DNA from 4 places in the Vreelandella halophytica genome. Region 3 is predicted to be linked to each of the others. Evidence: predicted binding sites of a transcription regulator. Region 3 holds the regulator's gene; each other region holds the start of a gene.
The links. The regulator LexA, encoded in region 3, represses DNA repair genes until DNA is damaged. The targets are predictions, from matches to a motif close to TACTGTNTANNTANACAGTA.
Positions count from the first base shown of each region.

Region 1: dinB (DNA polymerase IV) is a predicted target of LexA. The motif match lies at 1,749-1,768, and genes of this name have one in related genera.
Region 2: ruvA (Holliday junction branch migration protein RuvA) is a predicted target of LexA. The motif match lies at 5,685-5,704, and genes of this name have one in related genera.
Region 4: recN (DNA repair protein RecN) is a predicted target of LexA. The motif match lies at 1,597-1,616, and genes of this name have one in related genera.

Region 1 covers NZ_OZ309107.1:2,950,572-2,958,482, reverse strand. Annotated here, with positions in the region: gene ACWHXT_RS13605 (DNA-3-methyladenine glycosylase) at 1-172, opposite strand, end outside; gene ACWHXT_RS13600 (protein adenylyltransferase SelO) at 243-1,703, shown strand; gene dinB (DNA polymerase IV) at 1,825-2,871, shown strand; gene ACWHXT_RS13590 (alpha/beta fold hydrolase) at 3,029-3,823, shown strand; gene ACWHXT_RS13585 (YkoF family thiamine/hydroxymethylpyrimidine-binding protein) at 3,863-4,114, shown strand; gene gabT (4-aminobutyrate--2-oxoglutarate transaminase) at 4,180-5,457, opposite strand; gene ACWHXT_RS13575 (sensor domain-containing diguanylate cyclase) at 5,525-6,475, opposite strand; gene ACWHXT_RS13570 (EAL domain-containing protein) at 6,468-7,277, opposite strand; gene ACWHXT_RS13565 (CaiB/BaiF CoA transferase family protein) at 7,500-7,911, opposite strand, start outside.
Region 2 covers NZ_OZ309107.1:1,908,946-1,916,856, reverse strand. Annotated here, with positions in the region: gene tolB (Tol-Pal system beta propeller repeat protein TolB) at 1-1,021, opposite strand, end outside; gene tolA (cell envelope integrity protein TolA) at 1,021-2,262, opposite strand; gene tolR (protein TolR) at 2,268-2,711, opposite strand; gene tolQ (protein TolQ) at 2,723-3,403, opposite strand; gene ybgC (tol-pal system-associated acyl-CoA thioesterase) at 3,509-3,907, opposite strand; gene ruvB (Holliday junction branch migration DNA helicase RuvB) at 3,904-4,941, opposite strand; gene ruvA (Holliday junction branch migration protein RuvA) at 4,986-5,594, opposite strand; gene ruvC (crossover junction endodeoxyribonuclease RuvC) at 5,736-6,287, opposite strand; gene aspS (aspartate--tRNA ligase) at 6,472-7,911, opposite strand, start outside.
Region 3 covers NZ_OZ309107.1:1,597,834-1,605,744, forward strand. Annotated here, with positions in the region: gene ACWHXT_RS07580 (ribonuclease J) at 1-717, opposite strand, end outside; gene purU (formyltetrahydrofolate deformylase) at 984-1,838, shown strand; gene lexA (transcriptional repressor LexA) at 1,903-2,577, opposite strand; gene ACWHXT_RS07595 (TetR/AcrR family transcriptional regulator) at 2,797-3,474, shown strand; gene ACWHXT_RS07600 (L,D-transpeptidase family protein) at 3,452-3,979, shown strand; gene nagZ (beta-N-acetylhexosaminidase) at 4,045-5,055, shown strand; gene ACWHXT_RS07610 (hypoxanthine-guanine phosphoribosyltransferase) at 5,155-5,733, shown strand; gene ppsR (posphoenolpyruvate synthetase regulatory kinase/phosphorylase PpsR) at 5,747-6,580, opposite strand; gene ppsA (phosphoenolpyruvate synthase) at 6,872-7,911, shown strand, end outside.
Region 4 covers NZ_OZ309107.1:3,372,495-3,380,405, reverse strand. Annotated here, with positions in the region: gene recN (DNA repair protein RecN) at 1-1,550, opposite strand, end outside; gene grpE (nucleotide exchange factor GrpE) at 1,749-2,393, shown strand; gene dnaK (molecular chaperone DnaK) at 2,533-4,464, shown strand; gene dnaJ (molecular chaperone DnaJ) at 4,589-5,746, shown strand; gene ACWHXT_RS15610 (DMT family transporter) at 5,862-6,761, shown strand; gene ACWHXT_RS15605 (ABC transporter ATP-binding protein) at 6,739-7,488, opposite strand; gene ACWHXT_RS15600 (FecCD family ABC transporter permease) at 7,482-7,911, opposite strand, start outside.

The DNA.
Region 1 (7,911 bases), 1.4 Mb from region 3:
CACCCCTGTACGCTTCGGTTTCCACGATGGTGGCGGCGACCAGCTCATCGCCCACCCGGCGCACCAGTTGGCAGCCCAAAAGCTCACGAGCGACCAGCAGGGTATCCCGGTCGTAAAAGCGCCGGGGCAGCGGGGTATGAATCGATGGTGAAAGAGGGCTGGAAGAGCGCATGATGTCGCCATAAACTTGAGCAAGATGCTAGGGTATTACCCCAGCCTGACTATTGAAAGTGGAGGCCTTAGTGCTGAACTTCGATCACGAGTACCAAACGCTTCCCGAGCCGCTATGGCGTGCCTGCGAGCCCGCGGGCGTTGCTGCCCCCTCTCTGATCGCCTTCAACGAGGCGCTCGCAAAGACGCTCGGCGCGCGCGCCGTGCCGGATCAAGCAACGCTTGCGCAGTGGTTCAGCGGTAACATAACGCCGGAAGGGGCGCGCCCCGTCGCGCTTGGCTACGCCGGGCATCAGTTCGGCAACTTCGTGCCCCAGCTGGGCGATGGCCGCGCGCTGCTGTTGGGCGAGGTAGTGGATAGTGAGGGCAAGCGCTGGGATGTCCAGCTCAAGGGCAGCGGGCGAACGCCGTTCTCCCGTGGCGGCGACGGTCGCTCGCCGCTCGGGCCGGTGCTGCGCGAATACCTGGTCAGCGAGTTCATGGCCGCTATCGGCGTGCCCACCACCCGAGCGCTGGCGGCGGTGGCCGCAGGCGAGCGCGTGGTGCGTCAAATGCCCGAGCCCGGCGCGGTGTTCACCCGGGTCGCCTCGAGCCACGTTCGCGTGGGCACCTTCCAGTTTGCCGCGCGTCAGGATCAGACCACTTTAAAAGCGCTGGCGGACTACGTCATCCAGCGCCATTACCCCGAGGTCATGACCGAAGACGACCCTTACCTGGCGCTACTCGAGTGCGTGACCCGCCGCCAGGCCAAGCTCGTCGCCCGCTGGATGAGCGTCGGGTTTATTCACGGCGTGATGAATACCGACAACACCAGTATCAGTGGCGAAACCATCGACTACGGCCCCTGCGCCTTCATGGAACAGTTCGACCCGGGTAAGGTGTACAGCTCGATCGACGAAGGCGGGCGCTACGCGTTTAATAACCAGCCCGCGGCGGCCCAGTGGAACCTGGCCCGCTTTGCCGAAACCTTGCTGCCCTTGATGAACGTGCAGGGCGAAGAGGGCGTCGAGCGCGCGGTAGAGGTGATTCGCGGTTTCGACACGCACTTCGATCATGCCCGGCGGCAGTTGCGTATTGCCAAGCTGGGGCTCGAAGAGGACGCGCCGGAGCTTGCCGACACCCTGATGGACGAGCTCGAAACGCTGATGCAGCAAGGGCGCATGGACATGACCGCCACCTTCGATGCGCTGACCCATTACGCCATCGACTTCGACGATGCCAGCCGCGAGGCGCTGCTGGCGCTCTCCCAAACGCCGAATGCACTGGATGGATGGCTCGAGACCTGGCGGGGCAGCGAGCTGGCCGAGCACGCCACGCGTCAGCACACCATGCGCCGCGCCAACCCGGTGGTCATCCCCCGCAACCACCGCGTGAAAGAGGTCATCGACGCCGCGCTTCAGGGGGATTTCGCGCCGTTTCATACGCTGCTGGCGGCGATAACCAACCCGTTCGATGAATCGACGAGCGCGCGCCGCTTGGCCGCCCCGGCTACCAGCAGCGAACAGGTACTGCGCACCTTCTGCGGTACCTAGCCGCTACACGCCATGGCATGGCGTGAGCGCGTCGGGGCTATGCTACACTGTGATTTTTTACAGTTAAGGCGGTGGCTTTTCACGTGGCCCTGCTTTTCGACACGGAGGTAAGCAGGGGCCCGTGCGCAAGATTATTCACTGTGACTGCGACTGCTTCTACGCAGCGGTCGAAATGCGCGATAACCCGGCGCTTGCGGATATTCCTATCGCCATTGGCGGTTCCGTGGAGCAGCGCGGCGTGGTCGCCACGTGCAACTACCCCGCGCGGGAGTACGGCATCCACTCCGCCATGCCCATGGGCCAGGCGCTCAAACGCTGCCCGCACCTCACCATCATTCGTGGCGACATGGCCAAGTACAAGGACGTGGCCCGCCAAGTGTTTGCCATCTACCGCGAGATGACCGAGCTGATCGAACCGCTGTCACTGGACGAAGCGTTTCTGGACGTCTCCCAGGTGACCCAGTTCAAAGGCAGCGCCACGCTGATGGCCCAGGCCATTCGCGAGAAAGTGCGCCGGGAGGTGGGCATTACCGTCTCCGCCGGCGTTGCCCCCAACAAGTTTTTAGCCAAGATCGCCAGCGACTGGAACAAGCCCGATGGCCTGTGCGTGATTCCGCCCGACGACGTCGAGCGCTTCGTCGAGGCGCTGCCGGTCAAAAAGATTCACGGCGTTGGCCCGCGCACGGCGGAAAAAATGGCCAGCCTCGATATCCACACCTGCGCGGACCTGCGCACCCGAGCGCTCACCGAGCTGATCGAGCACTTCGGGCGCTTTGGTAAACGTTTGTTTGATCTAAGCCGCGGCCATGACGAGCGCCCGGTCAAGACCCACCGCGAGCGTAAGTCGATCAGCACCGAACAAACCTACTCCCAGGATTTGCCCACGCTCGAGGCGTGCCGGGGCGAGCTTCCCGAGCTTTTGAGCGATTTGGAGCGGCGCTACGCACGACTGGACCCGCCCCCGGCGGTGAAGGGGCTGATGGTCAAGGTGAAGTTCAACGACTTTACCCAAACCACGGTCGAGCACGCCGACCCCGCGCCGAACATGGCGCAGTTCGAATCGCTTTTGAACGTTGGCTGGGCGCGTGGGGCGCGCCCGGTACGCCTGCTGGGAGTAGGCTACCGGCTGGCCGACGGCGCCCCGGACACCCAGCTTTCGCTGTTTTAAGGGCCCAGGGGCTTGGCCTTGACGCCGGTTCTGGCTTTGATTAAAACAGCTGTATGACCGATAGCGGCCTAATGGCTGCTGCGCCCCGGACCGCCGGACCGTACTATTTCTTATACTGCCAGAGCCTTTATTAAAAAGCCCTTATGACAGAGCCCTTATGACACCTTCACGTCCTCCCCTGGTCTTCGCCCACGCCAACGGCTTTACCGGCGACAGTTACAAAAGCCTGCTGGCGCCTCTGGCCGAGCACTTCGATCTTCAGCCTATCGACCGGGTCGGGCATCACCCGCGCTTCCCGGTGAATCGCAACTGGGCCAACCTGGTCGATGAGCTTTTACATTACCTGCCTACGCACACGAAGGTGCTGGGCGTGGGCCACTCGCTGGGCGGCACGCTGATGGCCATGGCCGCACTGCGCGAGCCCAAGCGCTTTTACGGTGTGGTCATGCTCGACCCGCCCTTGATGATGGGCATCGATGCCTGGGCGTTGAAAGCGGCCAAGCGCTTTGGCTTCGTCGACCGGATCACCCCAGCCGGCAAAACGCGCAACCGGCGAAGCGTGTGGCCCAGCCGCGAGGCGATGACCACTTCGCTCAAACGGCGTGGGCTTTTTCGCACCTTTACCCCGCAGGCGCTTAGCGACTATGTTGAAACAGGCACCCGGCTACTCGAGGATGGCCAGGCCGAGCTGGTGTTCGAACCCGGCGTCGAGGTCGCCATCTTTCGCAACCTGCCGGATCACCTTTCGTTCCGGCTGGCCCGGGTTCAGGTGCCAGTGGAAATCGTCGCCGGCGCGGGCTCTGACCTGATGACACCCAAGCGCATTTGCCGCCTGCAGCGTAAGGGGATGTCGGTCAACCGCGTGCCGGGCGGGCATATGTTCCCGATGGAACACCCGGAGGAGACCCGCACGGCGATCCTCGATGCCTGGCAGCGTATCCAGGCCCATTGAGGGCCTTAAGCCCTATTTATAATGACCAGGAGAGCGACCATGTATCTTTCCGTACAGCTAAGCTACTACCCGCTGACCGACGACTTCAAACCGGTGGTCAAGGAGGTCGTCCAGCGCCTGGAGCAAAGCGGGCTCGAGGTTCACCCCAACCGCATGAGCACCCAGGTGTTCGGCGAATTCGACGCGGTCATGGCCGCCCTTAACGATGTCATGAAATGGTCCTTCGAAACCCACGGCAAAGCGGTATTCACGGCGAATTTTCTCGAAGGGGATCGCCGGCCCAAGGATTAGAGGATTAAAAAAACGCCGCCCGATAGGGCGGCGTTTTTGCGTTCAGGCGGCGTTTGGCTCGGGGATCAGGTCAGCGAATCCAGGCAGGACTCGATGATGTCCAGGCCTTCGTTGAGCACATCGTCTTCGATGGTGATCGGCATCAAAAAGCGGATGGTGTTGCCGTACATACCGCAGGAGAGCAGGATCAGGCCTTTTTCGCGGGCTTTTTTGCAAAGCGCTCCGGCCAGGTCCGGGTTCGGTGCCTTTTTACCTTCTTTCTCGGTGACCAGCTCGAACGCGGCCATGGCGCCCAGATTGCGCACGTTATCGATGCAGTCGAACTTGTTCTGCCACTCGTGGAAACGTTTGACCAGCTTGTTACCCAGCGCCAGGCTCTGCTCGAGAATGTTCTCTTCCTCGAACACCTCGAGTACCGCCAGGGCCGCGGCGCAGGTGGTGGGGCTGCCGGTGTAGGTGCCGCCCAGCGAGTTGGGGCCAGAGGCGTCCATGATTTTATCGGTACCGACGATGGCCGAAATCGGCATGCCATCGGCCATGCTTTTCGCCATGGTCATGATGTCGGGCTCGACGTCGCTGTGCTCGATGGCAAAGAGCTTGCCGGTACGCCCGAAACCCGACTGCACTTCGTCGACGATCATCAGGATACCGAGCTCATCGCAGATGTCGCGAACGCGTTTGAGAAAGGAGGCCGGGGCGGCGTAGAAGCCGCCTTCGCCGAGCACGGGTTCGAGTACGATGGCGGCGGTGTTGGTCGGGCCGGCGTCGGTTTTCAGCGCCATCATCAAGCCACGAATCGCCTCGTCTTCGCTGATGCCGTGGTAGGGCACCGGATAAGGTGCACGGAAAACGGTCCCCGGCATCGGGCCGAAGTCGGTCTGGTAGGGTGCGACCTTACCGTTCATCGCCATGGTGTAGAAGGTACGCCCGTGATAGCCGCCGTCGAAGCAGACCACGTTGGGGCGGCCGGTAGCCGCGCGGGCGATCTTCACGGCATTTTCCAGCGCCTCGGCACCGGAGTTGGCCAGCATCACCTTGGCATGGCCGCGTACCGGCACGACCTGGCTGAGCTTTTCGGCCACCTTCACGTAGCCTTCATAGGGCATGACGGTCTGGCAGGTGTGCATCACCTTGTCGAGCTGTTCCTTGACCGCCGCGACGACCTTCGGGTGGCGGTGGCCAATGTTGAGTACGCCAATGCCGCCGGCAAAATCGATGAAGCGGTGGCCGTCGGCATCCCAAATCTCGGCGTTTTCGGCACGGGCGGCGAAGGCGGTGGCGGGGCTTGCCGCGCCGGCGGCCACGTATTTTTGCTTTAGCGCGTTAAGCTCGGCATTGGTCATGGCGGGTTCCTTTAGCGTTGGGCATGAATCACGGGTAGGGCATTAGCATAGTACGCCTACGCCGCTATTAAAATTCTTCGGATGTCTCTGGCTGAGCCACCACGATCTGGTTACGCCCTTGCTCCTTGGCGCGGTACATGCCTTGGTCGCCGCGCTCGATCAACTGCTCGGCGCAGGAGGCCGGGGTGCTGGCGACCCCGCCGGAGAGCGTGATCGTCAGTGCATGCTCGGTGAAGGTCTGTTCTTCTATGTGCGCGCGAAGGCGTTCGGCGGCGGTTTGGGCTTCGCTACTGCTGGTTTCGGGCATGATGACCAAAAACTCTTCGCCCCCTAAGCGCACCTGAACGTCGGTGTCGCGAAGCATATTATCGATCGCGGCGGAAAGCTCGGTCAGTACCGTATCCCCAGTCGCGTGGCCATAGGTGTCGTTGATGGTTTTGAAGCGATCCAGGTCGAACATCATGACGCTGAGATCGCCCCCATAGCGCCGGCAGCGTTTGAGTTCTTCGCTAAGATGGCAAATTCCAGCGCGGCGATTCAAAAGCCCGGTAAGGCCATCGTGGCTGGCCAGGTGGTCCAGGCGGTCGTTCGCCTCTCGAAGCCGTTCCTCCAGCTGTTTGCGCTCGGTGATGTCGATTACGAAGGTTACTTTGCGCGGGGTGCCATCATCGCCTTCTACCCGTGCGGCTTCGGCAATGATGGTGCGCAAGTCGCCGTTTTTACAAAAAACCTGCCACTCCTGACGCATCTCGGTCAGTTCCGTACCTTGCAGGAACTCATCGTGCAGGGCGCTGGCCTTTTCGCGATACTCCGGCGCTACCATGACGGTGAAGGGCTGACCGATGAGCTCTTTCTCGGTGTAACCGTAAAAGTTGCAGTAAGCTGGATTGACGAGCTCGAAGCAGCCCTGGTCATCGGTGACGCAGATTCCTATGGGCGCGCTAGTCAGTACACTCCACGCATTGCGTTTGGAGCGTTTTACCATTTCTTGTAATTGCTCGGCCGAAATATCAGGCATTCACCACTCCGGGATTTGAACGCGCGAGCGCTTCGTCTCGCAGTGCCACGAGCCGCGGCGTAAGGTCCTCACCCAATGAGTTGATAGCGGGCTTGGCGTAAAAGTAGCCTTGCTGGCGCATAATGCCAGCACGGGCTAGCCACAGCGCTTCGCTGTGGGTTTCGATGCCTTCGGCAATCACCGCGATGTCGAGTTCCTGGGCCAGCGAAACGACCGCTTTGAGCAGGGCCTGGCGGCGCGGGTCGCTATCGCAGTTCATGACGATTTCACGATCGATCTTAAGCTTGTCGGGGTTCAAATCGGTGAGTAGATCCAGATTGGCGTAGCCGTTGCCGAAATCGTCCAGGGCGGTCTGGAACCCCATGTTGCGATACGCATCGATGATATTGGCCAGGTGTTGGCGGTCCTCGACGCGCTCGGTTTCGGTAATTTCGAACACCAGGCGGCTGGCTGGCCAGCCAACGCGCCGGGAAACTTCCAGGGTCGCCTGTATGCAGGCGTGGGGTTCGTACACCGCGTTGGGTAGAAAGTTGATCGACAGGTTGGTCTGCATATTCAGCGCGCTTGCCATCTCGATGGCCTTGACCCGGCAGGCCTGGTCGAAGCGGTAGAGCAAGTCGTCGGTGACTTTGGAAATGATGCTCCAGGCGGACTCGCCGTTCACACCGCGCACGAGCGCTTCATAGGTGGTGACCTGCGCTTTCGATAGATCCACGATAGGTTGAAACGCCATAGTGAAATCGAAGGGGAGCTCGCCATCGCAGCGATTACACCGACCCTCTACCCGAGCGCAGTTACTCATGAAAAATCCTCTGTTAAGCCCTTGGTGTTTTTGAGTATTCAACGCGTCTTGGCGCGTTTTGTGACGTGTGACGTCAATATGACTCGTAGCAGTCTAGTAGCAGAGGGGGGTTGCGTACATGACGGGCGTTAAGGTCCACACGCCCTTTTAATTTATGTTGAAGAAGCTTTCGGGAAAGGGCGAAGTTGGCTTAAGCGCCCGTTGCGGGCGCTCAAGGCTGCGCTAAATGATGCCCGCCTTATAGAGCGCTTCGCGCTGGGCGGCGGTGATACCGATTTCCTCCAGCACGCTGTCGGTATGCTGGCCTAAAAGCGGAGGGGCGGTTTGGGCAGATACCGCGTGGCCGTCGATACGAACCGGGTTGGCCACCAGGTCGACGCTGCCCGCCGTGGGGTGGGGCAGGGTCTGCTTGAGCCCCCGCGCCTTGACGTGGGCATCCTCGAACACCCGGTCCAGGGTATTGATCGGCCCGCAGGGCACGCCGGCGTTTTCCAGCGTCGCAAGCCAATGGTCGATGGGCCTGAGGGCAATCGCCGCCTCTAAAAGCGGCACGAGCGCCTCGCGGTGGGCGACCCGGGCGCCGTTGGTGGCGAAACGGGCATCTTTACAAAGCGCAGGCTGGCCGATCGCTGCG
Region 2 (7,911 bases), 310 kb from region 3:
CACCGTCGGGTGAGTAGCGCGCGCGGGCGTTGTAGTTGCCGGTGTAGGTCACGCGGTCGGCGCTGCCGCCACTGGCCGGCATCTGATAAATCTGCGGGCCGCCGCTGCGATCCGAAGTGAAAATCAGGTTACGGCCATCCGGCGACCAGGCCGGTTCAGTATCGATGCTATTGCTCTGGGTCACACGGTCGAGCGAACGACTGCCGATATCGAGCACGTAGATATCCGGCTGGCCATCCTTGGAAAGCGACATCGCCAGACGGCGGCCGTCCGGCGACCAGGCCGGTGCACCGTTGATACCTTCGAACGAGGTTGCCTGAACCCGCTGCCCGGAGGACACACTTTGAATATAAATCGCCGGGCGTTCCGTTTCAAAGGAAACGTAGGCCAGTTTAGTGCCATCCGGCGACCAGGCCGGTGACATGATCGGCTGATCAGAGGTCAGCACCTGCTGGCTGCGGCGCCCGTCAGAGTCAGCCACGTAAAGTCCGAATTGCATGTTGTCGCCCAAGCCCTGGGCGGTGACGTAGGCAATTTTGGTCGAAAACGCGCCGCGAATATCGGTGATCGCTTCAAAAATCTGGTCGCTGATGTAGTGCGCGCCACCGCGCAGGTCGTTGCTATCGACGTTGACGGTTTCGCCAATCATGCGCGACTGGCCGCTAATGTCCATCAGCTCGAACTGGATCTGGTAGCCGCTGCCGGACTGCTGAGCGCGCCCGACGACCAGGTAGCGGGTATCCAGCGAGCGCCAGGTGCCGAACTGCACATCGCTTGCCTGACTTGGTCTCTCGAACATTGCGCTGCGCTCGAGCGGCGCGAACATGCCGCTACGCTCCAGGTCATCCTGAACGATTTGCGCAACGTCTTCAGGAAACCCCTCGCCACCCTCGAAAGGCACTACGCCGATGGGGAGGGCCTGGTCGCTGCCCCGGGTTATTTCGATGGTAAGGTTGGCACTTGCGACGCTGCTGATCAGCAGCAGAACACAAAATAGCCACACTTTGCTCAATGTCTGCATCAACGTACCCCTCCTGGTGTGAAGTTAAAGTTCATCGGTTGTGATCGAATCATGCGCTGCTGTTCCGGGGTTAGTTGCAGCAGCTCGCGAAACGGCGCTGCTTGCTCGACCGCTTGAATGGCCGACTGATCAAAAGCGCTGTTGCCGCTCGACGTAACTATGTTAGCCATTAACACCTCCCCTGACGGCCCCAAACGCACGCTTATGGTGGCACGCAGGTTGTCGCCGGCGCCGCCGGGAATGATCCAGGCCTGCTCGACGGCACGCTGCACGAGGTTGCTAAAGTTATTGGCTGCCTGCTGGGCTTGTTGCGCATTGGCCGCGGCCGCCGCTTCGCCTTCCAGCTGGCGCTGCATGGCGGCTTCGGCCTCTGCCTGAGCTTCGGCTTCGCGCTGACGCTGGGCCTCTGCTTCCCGTTCACGTTGGGCCTGCGCCTCACGCTCGGCTTGGGCTTCGCGTTCGCGTTGCGCCGCTTCTTCGCGCTCACGTTCTGCCTGGGCTTCGCGCTCAGCTTGTGCTTCGGCCTCGGCTTCGCGACGCGCCTCTTCCTCACGCCGGCGTTCGGCCTCTGCCTCTGCCTCTGCCTCTGCCTCTGCTTGGGCTTCGGCCTCTGCTTCGGCCTCCGCCTCGCGACGTGCGGTTTCTTCGCGTTGGCGTTCGGCTTCCGCTTCTGCCTCGCGTTCCTGGCGAGCCTGCTCTTCGCGCAGGCGTTGCTGCTCGGCTTCGGCTTCTTCTCGGGCTTGCTCCTCGGCGGCGCGCTCTTCGGCCAGGCGCTGGGCTTCTTCTTCGCGTGCCTGGGCTTGAGCTGCCTGCGCCTGAGCCTGTTCTTCGGCCTGCTGTTCCCGGCGCGCCGCTTCGGCTTCGGCTTCTTCGAGCGCACGAGCGCGGTCTGCAGCCGCCTGGGCTTCAGCCTCGGCAGCGGCCTGCGCTTGCGCCTCGGCTTCGGCGTTACTCTCTTGCGGTGCAGGTTCGGGCTCGGGTTCCGGCGGTGGTTCGGTCGCCTCCGGGGCGCTGGCACTCTCTAATGCCGCCTGCTGTTCGATCGCCTGCTGCGCCTGGTCGGTAAAGGTCTCGGTGCTGACGAAGGTTGCCTGCACGATCGAGGTAGTGTCCGGCTCCTCGGTGCTGCTCGGCAGGCTGATCAAGCTAAACGCCAGGATCGCGAGGTGAACCGCAATCGCCAGTATCGCGGGCAAGGTATAGCCGACGTCCTGTCGGTCACGAAAAGCGTCATGGGCCATAAGCGTTACCCTTGCGCCTCCTGGGGCGGCTCGGAAAGTAGCCCTACGTTGGCAACGCCGGCGCGCTGAAGCGTACTCATCAGCACCACGATCTGGCCGTACTGTACGTTACGGTCGCCCCGCACCATGACCGGCGTATTGGGTACACGCTGGAGTATCGCGACGACGCGCTCGGACATCTGATCAAGCGACACCGCCGTGGTGTCCTCACCCAGGGTAATGAAATAGCTGCCTTCGCTATTGACCGAGATAATGATGGGGTCCGACTCGTCCTGGTTCTCCAGCGGTTCGGAGCTTACCTGGGGCAGGTCGACCTCGACTCCTTGAGTCAGCATGGGAGCGGTGATCATGAAGATCACCAGCAGCACGAGCATGACGTCGATGAAAGGGACGACGTTGATCTCCCCCATCGGTTTTTTATTACCGCCGCGATGAAATGGTCCGTTCATTGTGGACTCCCTTAGCCGACGCTCTTGCTGCTATCGCGACCTTGCAGATTGCGATGCAAAATGGCGTGGAACTCTTCGGCAAAGTCTTCGTACTTACCTAGTAGCCGGCTAACGTCATTGGAGAGACGGTTGTAGAAAATAACCGCGGGGATGGCAGCGAACAGGCCCATGGCCGTGGCGATCAGCGCTTCGGCGATCCAGGGCGCGACGGTGGCAAGCGTTGCCTGCTGCGACATGGAGAGCGACTGAAACGAGCCCATGATGCCCCAGACCGTACCGAACAGGCCGATATAGGGGCTTGCCGAGGCCACGGTGGCCAAAAAGGTCAGATGTTGGGTCAGGCGGTCTTCTTCCCGGGACCAGGCAACGCGCATGCTGCGCTGTACGCCTTCGAGAATGGTATCGGCGTTACGGGTCTTGGGAAGCAAACGGTTGAATTCGCGAAAGCCGGAATGAAAGATATGCTCGGCGCCATGCCCCGGCTCGTCGGCGGGAATGTCGCGATAGAGTTCGTTGAGATCGACCCCGGACCAAAACGACTCTTCGAACTCGCTGTACTCCCGTTTGGCTCGGCGTATAGCGATACTGCGCTGAAAAATCACCACCCATGAGAGGATCGACCCCACTACAAGCAGCAGCATGACCAGCTGCACGACGGTGCTGGCACTCATTATCAGGTGGGGTATGGACATGGTGTTATCGTTCACAGTCGCCCTCATCAGTCTGTTAGCGCAAACGCGCCGTTATGGTCTGTAGAATGGATCCAGAAACCCGTTAGGTAGTGCTGCCCGGCCCGCTTACGCGTCGAGTTGGGCGCGAAGCTCGCTGGGCCACGCTTTGGGCCGTAGCGTTTCGCCGTTCAAGCAGGCTATCTCGACTGTGGCGCGGCACAAGAGTTCCTCGTTTCGCCATACGCGTTGCTCGAACACCATCCGGCAGCGGCCCATACTGTCGACGGTTGCGTCTACGCTTAGCGCGTCGTCGAGTCTGGCCGGTTTGCTATAGTGACAAGCCAAGCGGTATACCACTAGCTGCGTGCCTTCGTCCAGCAGCGTTTGCTGGCCAAGCCCCAATTCTCTTAGCCATTCGCTGCGGGCGCGCTCCATGAACTTCAAGTAGTTAACGTAGTAGACGATGCCGCCGGCGTCGGTGTCTTCGATATAGACACGCACCGGCATACGAAACGTTGAGCTCATGGGCGGCGCTCCCCTTCCACGTCGATACTCTGCTCGTGGGGTACGCGGTCGAAGTGTCGCCAGGCCTGGCGGGTCACCACGCGCCCACGCGGCGTGCGCATCATGAGCCCCTGCTGAATCAGGTAGGGCTCGATGACGTCCTCGATGGTATCGCGCTCTTCGCCGATCGCCGCGGAAAGCGAATCCACCCCGACCGGGCCGCCGTCGAACTTGTCGATCATCGCCAGCAATAGCCGACGGTCCATATGGTCCAGGCCGTGATGGTCCACGTTTAGCATATTGAGCGCGGCGTCGGCCAACGCGGCGTTAACGACCCCGTTACCCTTGATGTCGGCGTAGTCGCGCACGCGGCGTAAAAGTCGATTGGCGATACGCGGCGTGCCCCGGGAGCGCCGAGCGATCTCGATCGCGCCTTCGTGGTCGGTTTCGACGTCCAAAAGCCTGGCCGAGCGGGTCACGATCTCGGTCAGCTCTTCCAGGTTATAAAACTCCAAACGCTGCACGATACCGAAGCGGTCGCGCAGCGGCGAGGTCAAAAGCCCGGCGCGCGTGGTCGCCCCGACCAGCGTAAAGCGCGGCAAATCCAGCTTGATCGAACGCGCCGCCGGCCCTTCGCCAATCATGATATCGAGCTGGAAATCTTCCATGGCGGGATAAAGAACTTCCTCGACGACCGGCGAAAGCCGGTGGATTTCGTCGATGAACAGCACATCACCGGGCTCGAGATTGGTGAGCATGGCGGCCAGGTCGCCGGCGCGCTCGAGCACCGGGCCCGAGGTAGACTTGAGCCCGACGCCCATCTCGGTGGCAATGATATTGGCCAGCGTGGTTTTACCAAGGCCCGGCGGGCCAAAGACCAGGGTGTGGTCCAGGCTCTCCTCGCGAAGCCGCGCGGCGCCGATAAAAATCTCCAGCTGTTCGCGTACCCGGGGCTGGCCAATATAGTCCTGGAGTTTTTTGGGGCGAATGGCGTGGTCGATGCGCACTTCGCCCTGCTCGGGGGCGGCGGCAATGAGCCGGTCGTGTTCTAGCATAAATACTCGTTAGCGCCTGCGTTCAAAACCCGATAATTTGTCATTCAGCCTCCCATGCGCCGGGTAAGGGCTGCTTTTATGAGCGCTTCCGTGGGCTGATGGGGGTCAATATCGGCCAGCATTTTAGCGGCTTCGGTCAGCTTATAGCCAAGGCTTGTAAGCGCCGCTTCGGCATCGGCCAGGTTGTTGCGCGGTGCGGGCTCGCCGTTGGCGCCTTCCAGGGCAAGCGGTGCGTGCTGGCCCTGCTCCCATTCCGGGAAGCGGTCGCGCATTTCGATGATCAGCCGCTCGGCGGTTTTCTTGCCCACGCCGGGCAGTTTGGTGAGCGCTTTACTGTCGTCGTCGCGCACGCAGCGCATGAAGGCGTCTTCGTCCATGCCCGAGAGAATCGCCAGGGCGAGCTTGGGGCCTACGCCGTTGACCTTGATCAGCGCCCGAAAGAGCGCACGCTCCTGCGCTCGGGCGAAGCCGTAAAGAAGATGCGCGTCGTCGCGAATGGTCAGGTGGGTATAGAGCGTTACGGTCTCGCCCGGGGCGGGAAGCGCCACAAGGGTTGTCATCGAGGCTTCCAACTCGTAGCCAACGCCGTGCACGTCGATGACCACCCAGGGTGGATGTTTTTCCAGCAGTGCGCCGTTTAAACGACCAATCATGGGCTACCTCGTTACCGATCAAACTTGGGTTACATAAAAAAGCGAGTGACTAAACAGACGGTTACTCTACACAGGGTTACTATATGACGACTCTGTACAGATGACCAGTGGTGGCGCGACGACCTTAAGCGCTGTGCGCCGTTAAAGTCGCCAACGCCCGCTCGAGCGCCGGCTTGCCCCCCGGGCGGGCAAAGCCGTTAGCCCCTGGCCTGCGTAGGCGTGGCTGAGCGCAATGGCCAGCGCATCCGCGGCGTCGGCCTGGGGGGTGGCCGAAAGATTCAAAATGGCGGTGACCATATGCTGGACCTGGGCTTTATCCGCCCCGCCCTGGCCGGTCACCGCCTGTTTGATTTGGCGGGCGGCGTACTCGGCGATTTCCAGCCCGTGATTGGCCATGCACACTAACGCCGCGCCGCGCGCCTGGCCAAGTTTCAGGGCGGAATCCGGGTTTTTCGCCATGAAGACACGCTCCACCGAAACCTCGGTTGGCCGGTGAAGACCCACTACCTCGGCAAGCCCGGCGTAGATTTGCGCCAGGCGCTGCTCGAGTGCCCCGTCAGCGGTTCGGATACAGCCGCTGGCCACGTAGTGCGGCTTGGCGTTGACCAGTTCGATCACGCCGTACCCGGTAATCCGCGAGCCCGGGTCGATCCCCAGGATGCGCCGGGTCGGGCCTTTGGGCCGTTCGTCCATGTGCTTTCTCCTGACGGACTATTTCTAACGTACAATTTCCAGACGTACTACTTCCAGACGTACTACTTCCAGACGTGCTTTTCCTGACCTACTTCCCTTGAAGCACGGTGCCTGGAAACAAAAACACCGACGCGAGCGCCGGTGCTTGAGCCTACCTTAACGTAGCATTGAAACCTTTACCGGATTACTCGCCGGTGGTGGTCTCGGGCTTCGCTTTCTGGCGCAGGCGGATGTTGAGGTCCTTGAGCTGATCCGGGCTCACCTCGCCCGGGGCGTCGGTCATCAAACACGCCGCGCTCTGGGTTTTCGGGAAGGCGATTACTTCGCGGATGGTTTTCGCATCGGCCATCAGCATCACCAGACGATCGAGGCCGAAGGCCAGGCCGCCGTGGGGCGGCGCGCCGTACTGGAGCGCGTCGAGCAAGAAGCCGAACTTCTCCTGGGCTTCCTCTTCACCGATACCCAGAATCTCGAACACGCTGCGCTGCATGGTCTGGTCGTGGATACGGATCGAGCCGCCGCCGAGCTCGGTGCCGTTGAGCACCATGTCGTAGGCGCGGGAAAGCGCGCTGGCCGGGTCGGCCTTGAGCTCTTCCGGCGAGCAGGACGGCGCCGTGAACGGGTGGTGAAGCGGGCTCAGACGACCGTTATCGTCGGCTTCGAACATCGGGAAGTCGACGACCCAAAGCGGCGCCCAGGATTGGGTGTAAAGGTCCAGATCGGCACCGAGCTTCACGCGCAGCGCGCCGATCGCCTCGTTGACGATATTGGTCTTGTCCGCGCCGAAGAAGATGATATCGCCATCCTCGGCCCCTACCCGGTCCAGAAGCTCTTCGACCACGTTCTCCATGAACTTGACGATGGGCGACTGAAGACCTTCCAGACCCTTGGCGCGCTCGTTGACCTTGATCCAGGCCAAGCCTTTCGCGCCGTAAATGCCGACGAATTTGGTGTACTCATCGATTTCTTTACGCGAAAGCTTGGCGCCGCCGGATACTTTCAGCGCGGCCACACGGCCGTCGTCGGCGCTGGCCGGTCCGGAGAAGACCTTGAAGTCGACCTGGCTCATCAGGTCGTCGACATCGGTCAGCTCGAGCGGGATACGTAGATCGGGCTTGTCCGAGCCGAATCGGTCCATCGCTTCCTGCCAGCTCATGCGCGGGAATTCGGGCAGCTCGACGGAGAGTACTTCCTTGAAGAGCTTTTGAATCATCGACTCGGTAATGCCCATGATATCGTTCTCCTCGACGAAGGAGGCCTCGATATCGATCTGGGTGAACTCGGGCTGACGGTCGGCGCGCAGGTCCTCGTCGCGGAAGCACTTGGCGATCTGGTAGTAGCGGTCGAAGCCCGCCACCATCAAAAGCTGCTTGAAAAGCTGGGGCGACTGCGGCAACGCGAAGAAGCTGCCAGCGTGGGTGCGGCTAGGCACCAGGTAGTCGCGGGCGCCTTCCGGCGTTGCGCGGGTCAGGATCGGCGTCTCGATATCCAGAAAACCTTCGTTTTCCAGATAGGCGCGAACGGTATGCGAGATACGCGAGCGCAGACGCAGTTTCTCGATCATGTCCGGGCGGCGCAGGTCGATGTAGCGGTGCTTGAGGCGCACTTCTTCGCCGACCTTGCC
Region 3 (7,911 bases):
CACCATACGCTCCATGGAGCGGCCCATCAGGCTCACCCGCCGTCCACTCTGCGCCGCCGCCTGGCCAATCGCCCACACGCGCGCCAGGTTGCTGGCAAAGCAGGAGACCACGACGCGGCCCTTGCACGCCTTTAGCGTTCGGGTGAGCGCTTTTGCGACATCGCCTTCGCTGCCCGCGGTGCCGGGGAGCGGGGCGTTGGTCGAGTCGCCGACGACGAGGTCCAGCGGTGCCAGTGCCTGAAAGTGGGCGGGATTGACGCTTGGGCCGATCAGCGGCGCGGGGTCGAGTTTCCAGTCGCCGGTGTGAAGGACCCGGTAGCCCCCGGCCAGCATCATGATGGCGCAGCTTTCGGGAATCGAGTGCGTCATCAACAGATAGCGAAGCGTGAACGGGCCCTGCTCCAGCGCCTCATTGGGTTCGATCACGTGAATGGCGGCGCTGCTCAAACTGTGTTCGGCAAACTTGTGGCGTAAAAGGCCGGCGGCCAGGGGAGTGGCGTAAATCGGGCACTGCCACTTCGGCCAAAGCCAGGCGACCGCGCCGATATGGTCTTCATGGCCGTGGGTGATGAAGAGCGCCTGGGGGGTGATATCGAGCTCGGCCAGGGTCTGGGTATTGGGCACCTGAAGCGGGGCGCTGGGCAGATCCTGGCGAATCATCATGCCGCAATCAATGGCGATCCAGTGACCGTCATAACCATAAAGCGTCAGGTTCATTCCTATTTCACCACAGCCGCCAAGCGGCAGTATGCGCAAGGGTGGACGGCGGCGGGGACGAAGTTGAACGCGAGATGGATCCATTGATTATGAACAGCCTGAAAAGTAAGGCTTTAACTATACGGTAAGGCGGGGGCGGCTAACAATCATGGCGATGCCAGCCAGGCCCGCTTGCGCTACACTAGCGCCCTTGCTCAGCGCCACGACCCCCTTCATGGCGGACAAGGCCTGGCATTTTTAAAATCGTGTTTATATTGAGTGTATTTATGTCGCATTACTACCGTTTAGTGGTTTCCTGCCCGGACCAAGTGGGCATTGTGGCGCGTGTCTCCAGCTTCATCGCCCAGCATGGCGGCTCCATCACCGAGGCAAGCCAGCATTCGGATCTGCAAACGGGCCGGTTTTTCATGCGTTACGAGATTCTTGCCGATTCCATCGGTATGACCGCCGAGGCGCTCGAAGAGGCGTTCTCGCCGATCGCCAGCGCCTTCGACATGCAGTGGGCGCTGGTGGATACGCAAAAGCGGCGCAACGTGGTGATCATGGTCTCAAAAGAGTCCCACTGCCTGGTCGACCTGCTTTACCGCTGGCAGGCCGGCGAGCTCGACTGCAACATCGTGGGGATCATCTCCAACCACCCGGATATGCGCGCGCTGAGTGAGTGGTACCAGATTCCTTACTTTCACATTGCGGTCGACCCAGGCGACAAGCAGGCCTCGTTCGATGCGGTACAGGCGCAAATCGAGGCGCTCGAGGCGGACTGCATCGTGCTGGCGCGCTACATGCAGATTCTGCCGCCGGCGCTTTGTAGCCGCTACGCGGGCCAGGTCATCAACATCCATCACAGCTTTTTGCCCTCGTTTGCCGGTGCCAAGCCTTACCACCAGGCTTACGCGCGGGGCGTTAAGCTGATCGGTGCGACCTGCCACTACGTGACCGAGGAGCTGGATGCCGGCCCGATCATCGAGCAGGACATTCATCGGGTTAGCCACTGCCATACCCCGACGGATCTGGTGCGCTTTGGCCGCGACGTGGAAAAATCGGTGCTGGCGAGGGGGATTCGCTGGCATCTGGAAGACCGGGTGCTGATCGACGGCAACAAGACCGTCGTCTTTAACTAAAAAAAGCGGGGGGCACTGATGAGTGCCCCCCGCTTTTTATACGACGTTCAAACAGGCGAGTGGCTTAGCCGAGCGCTTGGCCGCTGCCGCCGCGAATCACGCCTACGCCCACACCTTCGATATCGAGCTGCTGGGTGCGCAGGTCGATTTCGATCGGGTCGAAGTCGCTGTTTTCAGCCAGTAGCGTTACCTGATGGCCGTCGCGCTTGAAGCGTTTGACGGTGACTTCGTCTTCAAGGCGTGCCACCACGATCTGGCCGTCGCGTACCCGCTCGGTGCGGTGCACGGCGAGCAGGTCGCCTTCCAGAATGCCGATATCTTTCATCGAAAGCCCGCGCACGCGCAGCAGGTAGTCCGCCTTGGGCGTGAAGTAGTCCGCCGGAAGCGGGCAGTAGCGGTCGATGTGCTCGGCGGCCAGAATCGGGTTGCCCGCAGCGACTTCGCCAATGATGGGCAAGCCGTTTGCCGGCGTTTCGCCGCTTTCGTTGGCAGCCGGCGCCGGCTCACTGGTTTCGGTGCCTTCCTGGTTGGGTAGGCGAATACCCCGGGAAGTGTGGCGAATGATACGAATCGCGCCTTTGCGCTCGAGGGCGCGAAGGTGTTCTTCCGCCGCGTTGGGTGAGCGAAAGCCCAAAGCCTTGGCGATCTCGGCCCGGGTGGGCGGGTAGCCAAGCTCATTCATGGTTTTAACGATAAAGTCAAAAACGTGCTGTTGACGTACTGTAAGAGGACGGGACATGTCTGACTCCAGCGTAAAAGGGTAACTAAAAAGGTGACTCGATATATATGTGTTTAAGTATACAGTATGTTCCTCTGTCCAGTATATGACTCAAGCCACGGATTATAAAGCCGTTCGAGCATCGAGTGAGGGAGTTCACCCTTTCTGGCGATTGAGACTGGCGCGTTAATGGCCTACTATTTTGCGATGTTTTAAACACTCGTTTTTCTGGAGGGCGCCATGGCGCAATCTGATACGGTCACGCGTATCCTGGATACTGCGGAGGTGCTGTTCGCTGAACGCGGCTTTGCCGAGACCTCGCTTCGTAATATCACCAGCAAGGCACGGGTGAATCTGGCCGCCGTGAACTACCACTTCGGTTCCAAGAAAGCGCTGATTCAGGCCGTATTCGCGCGCTATCTCGATCCTTTCAGCCAGCGCTTTCACGAAGCCCTGGACGCGCTGCACGAGCGCTACGGCGAGGAGGACATTCCCCTCGAAGTGCTGCTCGAGGCCATGGCGACCACGGTGCTGACGGTGCCCGCCGAGCGCAATAGCCTCAAGGTTTTCATGCGCCTTTTGGGTTTGGCCTATAGCCAGGCCCAGGGGCATCTGCGCCGCTATATTCAGCAGCAGTACGGCGATGTGTTCACCCGTTTCGTCGAGCTCGTTCGTCGGGCAACGCCGGAGCTTCCCGACGCGGAACGCTTCTGGCGGCTGCACTTCATGCTGGGCACGGTGATCTTCACGCTTTCCGGGCTCGATGCGCTGCGCGATATTGCCGCCAAGGAGTACAACGAGCAGGTTTCGGTGCGCGATCTTGTCCGGCGGCTACGCCCGGTGGTGGTTTCCGCCATGAACGCGCCGCTTCCCCCCGCTTTGGAGGAGCCTGCGTATGCTGACGCCCAATCTGGCTGAGCTTCCTCCCGTCGATGGCCCTTGGGTCGAAGTCGACCTCGCCACCCAGCGCCTGCGCTGCTGGCAGGGCCAAGCGGTGGTACACGAGTGCGCCGTTTCGACCGGTGAAAACGGCGTAGGGCAAAACGAGGGCAGTGGTCAGACGCCCCGTGGCTGGCACTACGTGCGCGCCGCGATTGGCGAAGGCCTGCCGGAAAATGCGGTATTTCGCGGGCGGCGCTTCACCGGCGAAGTCTTTACCCCGGCGCTGGGCGCGCAGAATCCCCAGCGCGACTGGATTCTGACGCGTATTCTCTGGCTTTGCGGGCTCGAGCGCGGCGTTAACCGCGCAGGCCAGACCGACTCCCAGCGCCGCTATATCTATCTGCACGGCACGCCGCCAGACCAGCCCATGGGTATCGCCGCCTCCCACGGCTGCATTCGCCTGCGCAATGACGATTTGCTCGCGGTGTTCGCTTTCGCAGCCCCAGGCACCCCGGTGTGGCTCAACGCCGCGGGGCTTTAACCCCGGATTTTGTTTAAGGCCGCCGATCGACTAGAATTGGCGGCCGTTTTATTGGATGCAAGCCGATGACGCAACCGCCAGGCCCGGTCATGCTCGACCTCGAAGGGCCCGCTATCACGCAAGCTGAAAAAGCCTTGTTGGCCGACCCCGCCGTGGGCGGGGTCATTTTGTTTGCGCGCAACGTAGAAAGTGCCGAGCAGGTCAGCGCGCTTTGCCAAAGCATTCGCCGGCTAAGGCCCGATCTGCTGCTGGGCATCGACCAGGAAGGCGGGCGCGTTCAGCGCATCAAAAAAGGCGTTACGCGGCTTCCCGCGATGGCGCGCATTGGTGAGGTCTACGCCCAAGACGCGGATGCCGGGATACAGCTGGCCATCGATGCCGGCTGGCTGCTGGGCATGGAGATGGCGGCCTGCGGGCTCGATATTAGCTTCGCCCCGGTGCTCGATGTCGAAAGCGGGGTTTCCAGCGTGATCGGCGATCGAAGCTTCAGTCAGGACCCCGAGCACGTCGCCGAGCTCGGCGGACGCTTCATTCAGGGCCTGCACGAAGCGGGTATGGCCGCGGTAGGCAAACACTTTCCCGGCCACGGCGGCATCGAAGCCGACACCCATCATAGCTTTGCCGACGACCCGCGCCCGCTAAGCGAGCTCAAGGCGCGGGATCTGGTGCCTTTCACCCGCCTTGCCGCCCAGCTCGACGGCGTCATGCCCGCCCATGTGGTCTTTAGCGCTTTCGATCAGCGCCCGGCGGGCTTCTCGCCGAACTGGCTCGGAATGCTCAGAGAGTCACTGGGCTTCAAGGGGGCGATCTTCTCCGACGATTTGACCATGGCCGGTGCCCACGTGGCCGGCGGGCCGGTGGAGCGCGCCCGCGCCGCGCTGGCTGCCGGCTGCGACATGCTGCTGGTATGTAATGATCGTGGCGCCGCGCTCGAGGTGGTCGCCCATTGTCAGGGGCTCGAGAGCAAACGCGCCGGCAAGCTTCGCTACGCCCGCGCCCGGCCGGATCTCGCGGCGTTGCCCGCGCTCAAGCGCTGGCGCCGCGCCAATGCACGCCTGAGCGAGCTGGCCGACTAGCCCGCGCCGCCTTAAACACCTTTTTCTCGTTCGAAGCGCCGATGTATCGCCGGCGCTTTTATTTTTTAAACCTTGATCGCTTGATACCGGAGCCCTTCGATGAACAAACTCGATAAAGAAGCCCTTGAATCCCTGGATTCAATGCGCGAGCTGATGGATAACGCCGACTGCCTGATCACCCAGGCGCAGGTCGAGGAAGCTCTCGATCACATGGCCGAAGCCATCACACGGGATTTGGGTGACAAGCTGCCGGTGTTTTATTGCGTGATGAACGGCGGGCTGATCACCACCGGTCATCTGCTGACCCGGCTGGGCTTTCCGCTGGAAGTCGACTACCTGCACGCTACGCGCTACCGCAACGAACTGCGCGGCGGCGAGCTTTTCTGGCGGGTCTCGCCGGAGGTGCCGATGGCCGGGCGCCACGTGGTGATCATCGACGACATCCTCGACGAAGGCTCGACCCTGGCGGCAATTCTGGACTACTGCCAACAGGCCCAGGCGGCGAGCGTCACTACCGCCGTGCTGGTCGATAAACAGCACGACCGCAAGGCGGTGCCGGGGCTCAAGGCCGACTACTGCGGCCTGGAAGTGGCGGATCGTTACGTGTTCGGTTTCGGCATGGACTACAAGGGTTACTGGCGCAACGCCCCTGGTATCTTCGCGCCCAAGGGGCTGTAAGCCTTACCCCTCTTTAGCGGGGCGAAAAACGCCGCGTTAGCCCGGTTTCGGCGATCATGCGCGTGGAGATCTCCTCGATCGAGAAGCGGGTGGTATCGATGAACGGAATGCCAAGCGTGCGGTAAAGCGCGCTTGCCTGCTCGACTTCCTGCACGCATTGGTCGATCGAGCTGTAACGGCTGTTGGGACGGCGCTCGTTGCGAATGGCCGAAAGCCTTCGCGGGTCGATGGTCAGCCCGAAGAGCTTGTGGCGGTGCGGGGCGAGCACCCTGGGCAGTTTCAAACTGCCGTCCTCGTCGAGATCGTCTTCGGTGATCGGGTAGTTGGCCGCGCGGATGCCGAACTGCAGCGCAAGATAAAGCGACGTTGGCGTTTTGCCGCAGCGCGAAACGCCGACCAGAATGACGTCTGCCTGATCGTACTGGTGGGTGCGCGCGCCGTCGTCGTTGTCGAGGGCAAAATGCACCGAGTGGATGCGATCCATGTAGACATCGTCGCTACCAATGGCGTGGGTTCGCCCGACACTATACGAAGAGTGGGTCTCGAGCTCTTGCTCCAGCGGCGCCAAAAAGGTCGAAAACACATCCACTTTGAAGCCCTGGGCCTGGCGAATGACGTCGCGAATTTCCTGATCGACGATGGTGTCGATGATGATCGGGCGCTGGCCGTCGCGGTTGGCGGTGGCGTCGATGATATTGGCGAGCGCCTGGGCTTTTTCGACCGAGTCGATATAGGGCTTGGTGAGCATCGTGATCTCGACGCCGCTGAATTGTGCCAAAAGGCTACGTCCCAAACTCTCGGCGGTGATCCCCGTTCCGTCGGAAATAAAAAATGCCGTACGCTTCATGCTTTTCTCCCGTTGATCACCTCGATGCGTGAAGCGCTATTCTCACCGTTGGGTGTCGCAAGCACAACGGGCCAGGCCGCTATGGAGCGGGCGACTACAGAAAGCGCCTTAATTCTCGCCGTGTTGTAAAAAACCTTCACTGACTTCGCGGTTAGACTAATGGCGAATACGAGGGGGCGGTGATAGGGTGACACGCTCAATGAAATTGACCGACCCGATCTGGCGAGCCCCGGTCTGGCGAGACCCGGTCGGGTGGTTCAACCCGCGGTCGATGATTAAAAGGGGTGTTGCGTGCAAGAGTACATTGTGTGGTTCGATCAACTGGGCATGAACGACGTCGAGCGAGTAGGCGGCAAGAACGCCTCGCTCGGTGAAATGATCTCCAACCTTGCGGGCGCCGGTGTCACCGTGCCCGGCGGCTTTGCCACCACCGCTCACGCCTACCGCGAATTTCTCGCTTTCGAGGGCCTCAACGACCGGATCAACGCGCTGCTGACGCGTTTGGACGTCGACGACGTCAAGGCGCTTGCACAAGCGGGCAGCACCATCCGCCAGTGGATTATCGATACGCCCTTACCGCCCGCTTTCGAGCGCGCCCTGGCAGATGCCTACGCCGACCTGCAACAGCGCCACCCCAACCTGAAAGCCGCCGTACGAAGCTCCGCCACCGCCGAAGACCTGCCGGATGCCTCCTTTGCCGGCCAGCAGGAAACCTTCCTCAACATCGAAGGCTTTGACAACGTCAAGCGCGCCGTGCACGAGGTGTTTGCCTCGTTATTCAACGACCGGGCGATTTCCTATCGCGTGCACCGCGGCTACGCCCACGAGAACGTGGCGCTTTCCGCGGGCGTGCAGAAAATGGTGCGCTCGGAAACCGGCGCCTCCGGGGTCATGTTCACCCTGGACACCGAGTCGGGCTATCGCGATGCGGTGTTCGTCACCGCCTCCTGGGGGCTGGGTGAAACCGTGGTGCAGGGCGCCGTCAACCCGGACGAGTTCTACGTTCACAAACCCACCCTGGAAGCGGGGCGCCCGGCGGTACTGCGCCGCACCCTGGGCTCCAAGCTGATCAAAATGGTCTACGGCGAAAGCGCCAGCGCCGGCAAGTCCGTCGAAACCGTCGACGTACCGCTCTCTGATCGCGGGCGCTTTTGCATCAACGATGAGCAGATCATGGATCTTGCCCGCCAGGCGGTCACCATCGAAAAGCACTACCAGCGACCCATGGATATCGAGTGGGCGCTGGACGGCGACGACGGCAAGCTCTACATCGTCCAGGCGCGCCCGGAAACCGTGGTGTCCCAGCAGGAGGGCGGCAAGCTCGAGCGCTT
Region 4 (7,911 bases), 1.8 Mb from region 3:
GCCATGTGCGTCAGGGTGCTGTCGCGCTTGGCCTGCTTCTCGATATGCAGATGCTGGTGCGCCTGGGCGGCGACCTGGGGCAGGTGGGTGACGGTCATGACCTGGCCTTTTTCGCCCAGTTTGCGCAGCAGTTGACCGACGATTTCCGCCGTAGCGCCGGAAATACCTACGTCCACTTCATCGAAGACCAGGCTTGGGATGGTGGAGTGGCTGGCCGCCACGACCTGGATCGCCAGGCTGATGCGCGAAAGCTCACCGCCGGAGGCCACTTTGGTGAGCGGCTTGGCCGGCTGGCCCGGATTGGCGCTGATCAAGAACTGCACCTGGTCCAGGCCCTCCTGGCTGGGCGTTTCACGTGAGGAAACGGCCACCTCGAAGCGCGCCTTGCCCATGGCCAAAAACGCCAACTGTTGCTGGACTTCCTTGCCGAGTTTGATGGCGGCTTTCTGGCGCGCCTCGGAGAGCGCTTTGGCCTCCAGGCGGTAGCGCTCGCGGTACTCGGCCACCTGGCCGCTTAACGCTTCGATGTCTTCGTCGCTCGCCTCGAGCTGGGCGAATTCCTGGGCAAGCGCTTTGTGAAGCGCACAGAGCTCTTCCGGGGCGATGTGGTGCTTGCGTGCGATGCGGTGAACATCGGTCAGGCGCTCGTCCACCCAAGCCAGGCGCTCCGGGTCAAGCTCTGTGGCGCTGGCGAAGTGGGAGAGCTCGCTGGCGGCTTCCTCTACCTGAATGCGGGCATCTGAGAGCATGGCAAGCGTATTGGCCAGCACGCCCTTGTCGCTGCCGGGAAGCGCCGTCAAGCGCGCGTGGGCCTGATTCAGCAGCGACAGCGCCCCGCCTTCATCGCTTTCGCAACACTCCACGGCAAACTGGGTCTCGCGAATGGCCTCCTCGGCGTGGGCCAGCGTATGCTGCTCCTCTTCCAGGGTTTGCAGCTCCCCCTCACTCAAGTCCAACTGGTCGAGCTCTTCGACCTGGTAGCGCAGTAGCTGACGCTTGGCCTCGACTTCGCTGCCGGCCTCGCTGCGTTTTTTCAGCCGTGCCCGGGCGCTGCGCCACTCCTTGAAGGTTTCGGTCAACGACTGGCGCTTGGGTTTGAGCCCGGCGTAGTCGTCCAGCAGGGCAAGGTGGGTCTCTTCGCGCATCAGCGCTTGATGAGCGTGCTGGCCGTGTACCTGAATGAGCAGTTCGCCCAGCGCTTTGAGATCGGCGATGGTCACCGGCTGGCCGTTGATCCACGCCTTCGAGCGACCGCTGGCGCTGACCACGCGGCGCAAAAGGCACTCTTCCGACGAGAGCTCTCGCGCTTCGAGCCACTCGGCAGCGGCGGGCAGGTGGGTAATGTCGAAACTGGCGGAAAGATCGGTGCGCTCGCAGCCGTGGCGTACGCTCCCGGCCTCGGCGCGTTCGCCCAGGCAAAGCCCCAGGGCGCCAAGCAAGATGGATTTGCCCGCCCCGGTTTCACCGGTGATGGCGGTCATGCCGTCGGTCAAGTCGAGCTCCAGACGGTCAACGATGGCGTAGTCCTGGATCACTAGCTGCGTCAGCATAGGGCCTCCTGGGCAGGGCGCTATAGAAACTGGATGCTTATACAATGATTGTTGTTTTATACAGTAGTCGATAACTCACTTCAATGCCCCTCTTGAGATGACGGCCAGGGCCCCCATATAGCGTGCATACGCATTGATAAACCCTTTGTTTCATCAGGCAGCCGCATTAGGCGCCGCGACCTCATTTAGGAGTACGGCATGGCGAAAGAACCGCAAACCCCCATGGATGACGAGCTGGCCCGCCAGGAGCAGGAGGCCGACGTCACCGAGCAGGCCGACGAAGAGCGCCTGGTCGAGGGTGACCTGGAAGGCGTGCTGGACGACGAGTCGCCGCTGGGCACCGACACTTTGGAGCAGGGCGTGGATAACCCGGAAGCCGAAGTGTTGGCCGCGCGGGTAGAAGAGCTCGAACAGAGTTTGTCCGAGGCCAAGGACCAGTCGCTGCGCGCCTCGGCGGAAGCGCAAAACATTCGTCGCCGCGCTGAAGCCGAAGCGGAAAAAGCGCGCAAGTTCGCGCTCGAGAAGTTCGTGAAAGAGCTTCTGCCGGTGGTCGACAGCCTCGAAAAAGCCCTCGAGAACATGCAAGAAGACGCCACTGACGTACACCGTGAAGGCGTGTCCATGACGCTCAAAATGCAGCTGGACGTGCTGAACAAGTTTGGTGTCGAAAGCGTGGAGCCCCACGGCGAGCCCTTCGACCCCCAGGTGCACGAAGCGATGACCATGGTTCCCAACCCGGAGCTCGAGCCCAACACCGTGATGGACGTGATGCAAAAGGGCTACCTGCTCAACGGTCGTCTGGTTCGCCCGGCGATGGTCGTGGTCAGCAAGAAAGCGGAGTGATCGAGTTAGGGGTTAATACGAAATCCCCCCTTGAAAAGTTCAAGGCGGCCCCCAGATAAAGGCCAACCCGCGGTAGTTACCGCACACCGATTGCTCAACAGCATTTAGTTTTGTCACAACCGAATTCGAGGTTTTTGCTATGGGACGTATTATTGGTATTGACCTGGGCACCACCAACTCTTGTGTGGCGGTTCTCGATGGTGATAGCTCCAAGGTAATTGAAAACGCCGAAGGCGGCCGCACCACGCCGTCCATCATCGCCTACACCGATGACGGCGAAACCCTGGTCGGTCAGGCCGCCAAGCGCCAGGCCGTGACCAACCCGGAAAACACCCTGTACGCCATCAAGCGTCTGATCGGCCGTCGCTTTAAAGACGACGTCGTTCAAAAAGACATCAAGATGGTGCCGTACAAGATCGCCGAAGCCGATAATGGCGACGCGTGGGTCGAAGTAAAAGGCAAGAAAATGGCACCGCCGCAGGTCAGCGCGGAAGTGCTCAAGAAGATGAAGAAAACCGCCGAAGACTACCTCGGCGAAGAAGTGACCGAAGCGGTCATTACCGTACCCGCCTACTTCAACGACAGCCAGCGTCAGGCGACCAAAGACGCCGGTCGCATCGCGGGTCTGGAAGTCAAGCGGATCATCAACGAGCCGACCGCCGCTGCCCTTGCCTACGGCATGGACAAGTCGCGCGGTGACAAGACCATCGCGGTTTACGACCTGGGCGGTGGTACCTTCGATATCTCCATCATCGAAGTGGCCGACGTCGATGGCGAAACCCAGTTCGAAGTGTTGGCCACTAACGGCGACACCTTCCTGGGCGGCGAAGACTTTGACCTTTCGTTGATCAACTATCTGGTCGCGCAGTTCAAGTCCGACAGCGGTATCGACCTTTCCGGCGACAACCTGGCCATGCAGCGCCTGAAAGAAGCCGCCGAAAAAGCTAAGATCGAGCTTTCAAGCGCCCAGCAGACCGACGTGAACCTGCCCTACATCACGGCAGACAACACCGGTCCCAAGCACCTGAACGTCAAAGTGACCCGCGCCAAGCTCGAGTCGCTCGTCGAAGAGTTGGTTCAGCGCTCGCTGGAACCGTGCAAGATGGCGCTGAAGGACTCCGGTCTTTCCGCATCTGAAATCGACGACGTCATCCTCGTCGGTGGTCAAACGCGTATGCCGCTGGTTCAGCAGAAAGCCGCTGAGTTCTTTGGCAAGGAAGCGCGTAAAGACGTCAACCCGGACGAAGCCGTGGCCGTAGGCGCCGCGATTCAAGGCGGTGTACTGGGCGGCGACGTGAAAGACGTCTTGCTGCTCGACGTCACCCCGCTGACGCTGGGTATCGAGACTCTCGGCGGCGTGATGACGCCGCTGATCGAGAAGAACACCACCATCCCGACGAAGAAGACGCAAACCTTCTCCACCGCGGATGACAACCAGACGGCCGTGACCATTCACGCCGTGCAGGGTGAGCGTAAGCAGGTATCGCAGAACAAGTCGCTGGGTCGTTTCGATCTCGCCGACATTCCGCCGGCACCGCGCGGCGTACCGCAAATTGAAGTTGCCTTTGACTTGGACGCCAACGGTATCCTGAACGTCTCCGCGAAAGACAAGGCGACGGGTAAAGAGCAGTCGATCGTCATCAAGGCTTCCAGCGGTCTTTCCGATGAAGAAGTCGAGCAGATGGTGCGCGACGCCGAAGCCCACGCCGACGAAGACAAGAAGTTCGAGGCGCTGGTCCAGCTGCGTAACCAGGCCGACGGCATGATTCACGCCACGCGCAAGACGCTGGAAGAAGCCGGCGACAAGGCGACCGATGAAGAGAAGCAGAACATCGAAACCGCCATTGCCGATCTCGAAGCGGCGGTGAAGACCGACGATCAGGACGATATCCAGAAGAAACTGGATGCCCTGACCGAAGCCTCCGGCCAGCTGGCACAGAAGATGTACGCCGAGCAGGCTGAAGGCGCTCAGGCAGAAGGCGAAGGCGGCGAAGAAACCGCGTCCAAGCCGGAAGACGACGTGGTTGACGCCGAGTACGAAGAAGTCAACGACGAGCAGAAGAAGCAGTAATTTCTCTTTCTGCCAAGGTTAGCAGTGACGCGGGAGCCCTCTCCCGCGTTGCTGTTTCCGCGGCCAGGACGTTTATCGTGACCTGTACCGTCAAGTGCATACCTAACCAGGAGGCGTAGGACCCATGTCCAAGCGCGATTATTATGAAGTCCTGGGTGTTGAAAAAGGGGCCGATCAGAAAGAGATCAAAAAGGCCTATCGCCGCCTGGCGCAAAAATTCCACCCTGACCGTAACCCGGATGACGAAACCGCCGCAGAGAGATTCCGCGACGTATCCGATGCCTACGAAGTGCTCAGCGACGAGCAAAAGCGCGCTGCTTATGACCAGTTCGGCCACGCCGGTGTAGACGGCCAGGGCGGCGGTTATGGTGGTGGCGGCTTCGGCGGCGGCGGTGGCGCCGGGGACTTCAGCGACATCTTCGGCGACGTGTTCGGCGATATCTTTGGTGGGGGCGGCGGTCGTCGTCGTGGCCCGAACGCCCCGGCCCGCGGCTCGGATCTACGCTACAACCTGGAGCTGGATCTGGAAAACGCTGTCGCCGGTACCACGGTCGACATTCGCGTACCGCGCCACATCAACTGTGACCGCTGCGACGGTGAAGGTGCCGAGCCCGGTACCAGCAAGGACACCTGCCCGACCTGTCAGGGCATGGGCCAGGTACGCATGCAGCAGGGCTTTTTCGCCGTGCAGCAAACCTGCCCGACCTGTCACGGCTCCGGCATGCAGATCAAGGTGCCGTGCCACAAGTGTAATAGTGAAGGCCGCGTACGCGAGACCCGTACGCTGTCCGTGAAGATTCCGCCTGGCGTGGATACCGGCGACCGTATTCGCCTGAATAGCGAAGGCGAAAGCGGCGTGAACGGCGGCCCGGCCGGCGATCTTTACGTGCAGGTCGCGATCAAGTCGCACCCGATCTTCCAGCGCGACGGCAAGCACCTGCAGTGCGACGTGCCGATCAACTTCGTCGATGCGTCCCTGGGGGGCGAACTCGAAGTGCCGACGCTCGATGGCCGCGTGAAGCTCAAGATCCCGCCGGAAACCCAAACCGGGCGGCTCTTCCGCCTACGCGGTAAGGGCGTCAAACCGGTTCGCGGCGGCGCGCCGGGCGATCTGCTCTGCAAGGTAGTGATCGAGACTCCGGTGAATTTGAACGAAGAGCAGAAAGGTCTGCTGCGTCAGCTCCAGGAGAGCTTCGACGGCAGCAACAGCCACAGCCACTCGCCGAAGAAAACCGGCTTCTTCGACAGCGTGAAGAAGTTCTTCGAAGAGATGAAGCCGTAAGCTGAAGGCCTCGGCGTTGGTCGGGTGCTCCATGGAGTACCTGGCGCGCCTTTAGCGTACAAAGTCCCCGGTGCCTGGCGCCGGGGACTTTTTTGTAGAAAAAAGCGAGTCGACCATGACCGGAATCGAAGACCGCCCAGGGCTGGGCATTTTCTTGCGCGTGCTGTCCGGGGTGATGTTCACCGGCATGCTGGTGTGCATCAAGGCGGTGAGCGAGACGGTCCCGGTGGGCCAGTCCATCTTCTTTCGCTCGCTGTTCGCGCTGATCCCCATCGTCATCTTTTTGATGATCCGCCGGGAATTCCCCACGGCGCTGGCCACCCGGCGCCCGCTCGGGCATCTGCTGCGCTCCGGGCTTGGGGCGGCGGCGATGTTTTGCTCGTTTTCGGCCGTCGCTTTTCTGCCGGTGGCCGAGGCGACGCTTTTGGTGCAGCTGGCGCCGATCTTCATGGCGGTGGGCGGCGTGCTGCTGCTCGGCGAAAAATTTTCGTTCTACCGCGGCGGGGCCATCGTGCTGGCGCTGGCCGGTATGGCGGTGCTGGTGGTGCCCCAACTGAGCGGGGCCGGAAGTGACGGCCGGCTGTTGGGCTACGCGCTCGGCACCGTGGGTGCGCTTTTGACCGCGGGCGCTCTGCTGACCATCCGGCATATCTCGCGTACCGAAACCGCCGGGTCGATCGCGTTTTATTTCATCGTGGTGTCGTCGCTGGCGGGGCTTGCCACGTTCCCGTTGGGCTGGGCAGAGCTTACCGGCACCGAGTTTGCCCTGCTGGTGCTTTCCGGGCTGTTTGGCGGGGCGGGGCATATCGCCATGACGCTGGCGTTTCGCTATGCCGAAGTGTCGCGGCTGGCGCCGTTCGAGTACGTGGCGCTGGTCTGGCCGATTGCTGCGGACTGGGTGCTGTTCGCCATCCCCATCTCGAGTGGCTTCATCATGGCGCTGCCCCTGATGCTGGCCGGCGTCGCGCTGGCCTCCCTCGAAGGCCGCCGCTCTAAACGGCCTCTTCGACGATAAGCTGAGGGTGGCCCTTCGAGCAGGGCTCGATGCGCGCCGCCACTTTGTAGACCTGGCGCAAGAGATCCGGCGTGATGACCTCTTGAGTGGGGCCGCAGGCGATCAATCGGCCGTACTCCAGTACCATCGAAGCATCGGTGAAGCGCAGTGCGTGGCCCAAATCGTGCAGCGCGACCAGAATCAGCATGCCGCGCTCGTCGGCCAGCCGGCGCAGTACGCTCAGCAGGTTGATCTGGCGGTTCAAGTCCAGCGCCGAGGTGGGCTCGTCGAGCATGAGGATGTCCGGCTCCTGCACCAGCGCCTGGGCGGCACTGACCAGCTGGCGCTGGCCGCCGCTCAAATCGCCGATGTCGCGCTCGCCAAGGGCGGCAATGTTCAACTCACCAAGCGCCCGGTCGACCTGGGCAAGATCCTCCGGCTGTACCTTTAGGCTTCGCCCCTGCATGCGTGCCAACAGCACCGACTCATAAACACTGAGCACCGCCTTCGCACCGGTGTCCTGGGGCATGTAGGCCACCGGGCGTTCGGACTGCGTATTGCCGATGACCACTGCGCCCTGGCCCTGCACCAGGCCCAGGATGCGGCGAAAAAGCGTCGATTTACCCGCCGCGTTGGGCCCCAATAGCGCCACCACCTGGCCGCCGTGAAAGGTGGGGGTCGTGACGTCATCGACGATGGTGCGACGTCCGTAACGCGCCGATACGTGATTGAGCGTGAGCGTTACCATGAGGCCTTCTTGTGGTTTAACACGAGAAACAGAAAGAACGGAATGCCGACTAATGACGTGACGATGCCGATGGGAATGATCGTGCCGGGAATGATCAGTTTGGAGATCACCGAGCCCACCGACAAAATCAACGCGCCGCAAAGCGCCGAGCCCGGCAGGAAAAAGCGCTGATCCTCGCCCACCAGCATGCGGGCGATGTGCGGGCCCACCAGGCCGATAAAGCCGATGGTGCCCACGAACGCCACCGCCACCGCAGAGAGCAGCGAGACCAGCACCAGTACTTCCAGGCGCAGCGCGCGCGGCTTGACGCCCATGCTCTCGGCCTTGGCGTCGCCCAGGCGCATGGCGGTCAGCGCCCAGCCATGGCGGGCGAGTAGCGGCAGGATCGCCCCCAGAATGCCCAGCGCGATCCAGAACTTGGGC